DNA from 2 places in the Pseudomonas sp. NPDC087690 genome. Region 2 is predicted to be linked to the other one. Evidence: predicted binding sites of a transcription regulator. Region 2 holds the regulator's gene; the other holds the start of a gene.
The links. The regulator FliA, encoded in region 2, starts transcription of late flagellar genes. The targets are predictions, from matches to a motif close to CTAAAGTTTNNNNNNNNNNNGCCGNTAA.

Region 1 (2,399 bases), on a different contig from region 2:
TTGCAGCCATCTGATTGACCGCAGCAGAGACCTGCTCTGTTTCTACACGCTGGCGATCTAGGCCTTTTGAGCTGTCAGCGGCAAGCACGTCGGATTGCTCCGCCAGCGCACTGAGTTGTTCGGCCGTGTCTTGCAGGCGTGTCAGACAAGTTTTAAGGCGCGAAGTCTGACTGACGAAGGCTGCCTCTAAGCGGGCTTCTGGCCCGCTTGCATCGCTGTACATTTGAGCGATCAATGAGTCTGAGGTAGAGGGTTCGGCCATCTGAAGCAGGCGCAGCGTTCCTCGAGCCTGCCAGCGCGAAGAGAGCAACCCGATCGGCACCGCTATGCCTAACGCCAAGGCTGTAGCTATAGGTGCACTGAAGAATAAACCGAATGAGCAGCCAGCCAAACCGATGGCTACATACGGCAGGCAATTCGATAGAGCGGATAGCCAGCGATCTTGCCGAGGGATTGCCGGCTTTCCCTGGCTGATGCGCTTATAGAGGGATTCAGCACGGCGTATCTGATCAGTCGATGGCTTCACTCGGACTGATTCGAAGCCTACCACCTGGCTGCCTTCAAATATTGGGGTGACGTAGGCGTTGACCCAGTAGTGATCACCATTTCTGGAGCGGTTTTTGACGATGCCCATCCATGGCCGACCTTGCTTGAGAGCGGTCCACATATGGGCAAAGACAGCTGGGGGGACGTCAGGATGGCGGACGATATTTTGCGGAGCACCAATTAGATCGGCTTTATCAAAACCGCTGATTTCCACAAAAGCGTCATTGCAGTACGTGATGACTCCTCGAGCATCTGTCGTCGAGATGAGCTTTTGCTGTGGTGCGAGTGAAATCTCACGCTGTGTTACGGGCTGATTATTTCTCATTCCGATGACTCCATGGTTCCTTAGGAGGTCATCGGCCAATGTTCGGAAAAGGTGAGAGTGTATTTGCAAAAAAATCTTTTAATAACAATGAGTTGCATCTGTTGTTTTGTGTTTTTTGGATCCAAGTTACTGGTCTAGATATGCTCTTGATTTTGATTAAGAAATACCGATTGTTGCCTAGGTGAGGTTGGCAATTCACCCGGCAATCCGCAGAAAGATACGATTCGAAACAGGAGGCGTTGGCCGACTGGAGCAAAATAGGTGAAGAACCCGAAATCCGGATGGACGCCGAAGAGCAATACGACGAACTACTGAAGCTGGCTGACAAGTACAAGCGAACTGGTGTAATCGACGATGATGATTGGCGGGAACTGTTGGAGGAGGCGACTAGTAGAGGGCCTTGAGGTCGGTACTTAGAAGGGGAGGGCAGAAACAAGAAGCCCAGCGCCGCGGACAGTCTGAGCATGGGTATCAGAACGAAGTTACGATTGCCTGGGCCAGTTGCATATCGGACATTACAGGCGATGCGTAGGTGGAGCGATAGTACCGAGACGCCTGCTCAAACTCCGCTCCGCGAATCTCGCCGTCCGAACCAATGAACGCCAAGGCGTCGGTCTTGGCTGACTTAAAATACTCTGGAATTTCCGAGGTGATAGCCGTGGGCGCTGAGATGATCACTGCGGGCACGATGGTGGTGATCATGAGCGCGCCTTGGAACGGGTTGTTGTTTTCGGCTGCAATGGCCTGAGTGCTGATCAGCACCATGACGGCGATTGCCAGGGTCTTCCATAAGTCCATTCTTCTTTGCTTCCATTGCGATCAGAGTGCATCACGATAGCAGAACAGGGTGCTTGCCAGATACAAGAAGCCCGGCGCTGGGCCGGGCTTGATAGAGATGCGCGGAATTAGTCGACGGAGATAAGGTGACGCTTGAAAACATCTTTTTTCTCTACCGCGTCCCAGTATTTGGACGTTTCGACATTTATGCGGGCATGAGATGCGATCTTCAGCTTCTGAACTTGCTCTGTCAGCTTCAAAGGAAATCTGATTAGAACCTTTCCCTCTAAAGTGCGAAGAGCAAGTCTTCCGGTATCGGTGATGCCCGCCACGCTACCTTCAAGAGTTTCAGGATACTTCTCAGGCTCATTGACAGTATCCAACAATGCTCTTACTCGGGTGATCTCATCGGGCCTTCCCATCCACTCGCGCAGCCCTTGAGGGGATAGCCAAGAAAACTGCACAGCCATTCCAGCTCTATCAAGACCTCTCATAAACTCACCTAGCTGATGAGCAGATCTACCACCAATTGCGTCGACCGCATCATAGAAATCAATGTGGTCAGAGTTCAATAGTCTGAAGGTTTGGTCCAAGGTCGCCTGAAGTAGGCTGTCACCAGTCAGATCGGGAGATGCGTTCCCAGTGATGAAAACGTGTGTAGAGCCTGGCGCTAAGCCAGCCAGCTTGAAATTTAGCGCGCTAACAACATCAGCCGCCACCCCGCGCACAGCATCGCGACCATAGCGGAGGC
Region 2 (2,399 bases):
CGCAGCCAGTAATGTGGCCTCCGTCTATGCAAGACAAGGTAAAGAAATAACATGGGCAGCATGCATCCCGTACAGGTGATCGCGGTGACCGGCGGCAAAGGTGGCGTCGGCAAGACTAACGTGTCAGTGAACTTGTCCCTGGCGCTGGCAGAGCTTGGCCGTCGGGTCATGCTGCTGGACGCCGACCTGGGACTGGCGAACGTCGACGTTTTGTTGGGTCTGACCCCTAAACGCACGCTGGCTGACGTCATCGAAGGCCGCTGCGAGCTACGCGACGTCCTGTTGCAAGGCCCCGGCGGCATTCGCATCGTCCCGGCCGCGTCCGGCACGCAGAGCATGGTCCACCTGAGCCCGGCGCAACATGCCGGTCTGATTCAGGCGTTCAGCGACATCGGCGACAATCTCGACGTACTGGTGATCGACACCGCTGCGGGTATTGGTGACTCGGTAGTCAGTTTCGTGCGCGCAGCGCAGGAAGTGTTGCTGGTGGTCTGCGACGAGCCGACTTCGATCACGGACGCCTACGCGCTGATCAAGTTGCTCAACCGCGACTACGGCATGAACCGCTTCCGCGTGCTCGCCAACATGGCGCAGAGCCCGCAGGAAGGGCGCAACCTGTTCGCCAAGTTGACCAAGGTCACGGATCGTTTCCTCGACGTCGCTCTACAATACGTCGGCGCCGTGCCTTACGACGAAAGCGTACGCAAAGCGGTGCAGAAGCAGCGTGCAGTCTACGAAGCCTTCCCGCGCTCCAAGTGCGCGCTGGCGTTCAAGGCCATTGCACAGAAGGTCGACACCTGGCCGCTGCCCGCCAACCCGCGCGGCCACCTTGAATTTTTCGTCGAGCGTCTCGTGCAGCAAACGGCAGGGCCCGTGTTATGACCGCTAGCGGTATGAATTACTACAAGAAGTCGGCACGCGACGCTCAGTACGAGCTGATCGAGCGTTACGCGCCACTGGTCAAACGCATTGCCTATCACTTGCTGGCGCGGTTGCCGGCGAGTGTGCAGGTCGAAGACCTGATCCAGGCCGGGATGATCGGCCTGCTCGAAGTCTCGACCAAGTATGACGCCAGCAAAGGCGCCAGTTTCGAAACGTACGCGGGCATTCGAATCCGCGGCGCGATGCTCGACGAAGTGCGCAAAGGGGACTGGGCGCCACGCTCGGTTCACCGCAATACCCGTATGGTCAGTGACGCAATTCGCTCAATTGAAGCTAAAACCGGCCGTGACGCTAAAGATCACGAGGTTGCAGCCGAACTCCAATTGAGTCTCGACGATTACTACGGGATTTTGAATGACACCTTGGGCAGCCGCCTGTTCAGTTTCGACGACCTGTTGCAGGACGGCGAACACGAAGGGCTGCACGAGGATGGCGCCAGTGCTCATCTTGAGCCGTCGCGCGATCTGGAGGATGAACGCTTCCAGGCAGCGCTGGCGGACGCGATTGCCAATTTGCCGGAGCGTGAGCGACTGGTGTTGGCGCTGTACTACGACGAAGAGCTGAACCTCAAGGAAATCGGTGAAGTCCTTGGCGTCAGTGAATCGCGGGTCAGCCAGTTACACAGCCAGTGCGCGGCCCGTTTGCGGGGGCGTTTGGGGGAGTGGCGAGCGCGCTGAAGGCAGTGTGGGGACACTGCGAACGAGGCTGGTGCGGTGATGAACGGCACCGGTCTTGCTCTGTTGTGCTCCAGACAGTCTTTGAGTGCTGCGCCGATTGATTGAAGTGGCGCGTCCAGGTGCTGGGCGCGTTTAAGACTGCTTGGAGGTCGAATTGAACAAAGACATGAAAATCCTCATCGTTGATGACTTCTCAACGATGCGGCGGATCATCAAGAACCTGCTGCGTGATCTTGGGTTCACCAACACCGTCGAGGCCGACGATGGCACTACCGCCATCCCGGTGCTCAACAGCGGAAGCATCGACTTTCTGGTAACGGACTGGAACATGCCGGGCATGACCGGTATCGACCTGCTGCGCCACGTGCGTGCCGATGAAAAGCTCAAGCACCTGCCGGTACTGATGGTGACGGCTGAAGCCAAGCGCGAGCAGATCATCGAAGCCGCTCAGGCCGGTGTGAACGGCTACGTAGTCAAACCTTTCACGGCTCAGGCGTTGAAAGACAAAATCGAGAAGATTTTCGAACGCATCGGCTGATGAACGCGCGGGGGAGCTATGGAGCATAACGAATCTTCACAGGGCGATTTCGAGTCGACCCTGAAAAAACACGCGGTCGAACTGGTCGAGAGCCTTGAAAAAGGCAGGTTCGGCGACGCTGTGCAACTGATCCATGAGCTCAATCAGACCCGTGACCGTGGCCTGTACCAGGAAGTGGGCAAGCTCACACGTGAACTGCACAGTGCGATCGTCAACTTCCAGATCGATCCGAACATGCCGCA

Region 1: a site for FliA is predicted at 900-927, ahead of ACIPIZ_RS25895 (methyl-accepting chemotaxis protein). Genes of this name have one in related genera too.

The regions. Positions count from the first base shown of each region.
Region 1 is NZ_JBIUVX010000045.1:16,614-19,012, reverse strand. It holds gene ACIPIZ_RS25895 (methyl-accepting chemotaxis protein) at 1-871, opposite strand, end outside; gene ACIPIZ_RS25890 (DUF2388 domain-containing protein) at 1,343-1,669, opposite strand; gene ACIPIZ_RS25885 (hypothetical protein) at 1,777-2,399, opposite strand, start outside.
Region 2 is NZ_JBIUVX010000041.1:9,367-11,765, forward strand. It holds gene fleN (flagellar synthesis regulator FleN) at 52-882, shown strand; gene fliA (RNA polymerase sigma factor FliA) at 879-1,619, shown strand; gene ACIPIZ_RS25035 (chemotaxis response regulator CheY) at 1,786-2,157, shown strand; gene ACIPIZ_RS25040 (protein phosphatase CheZ) at 2,176-2,399, shown strand, end outside.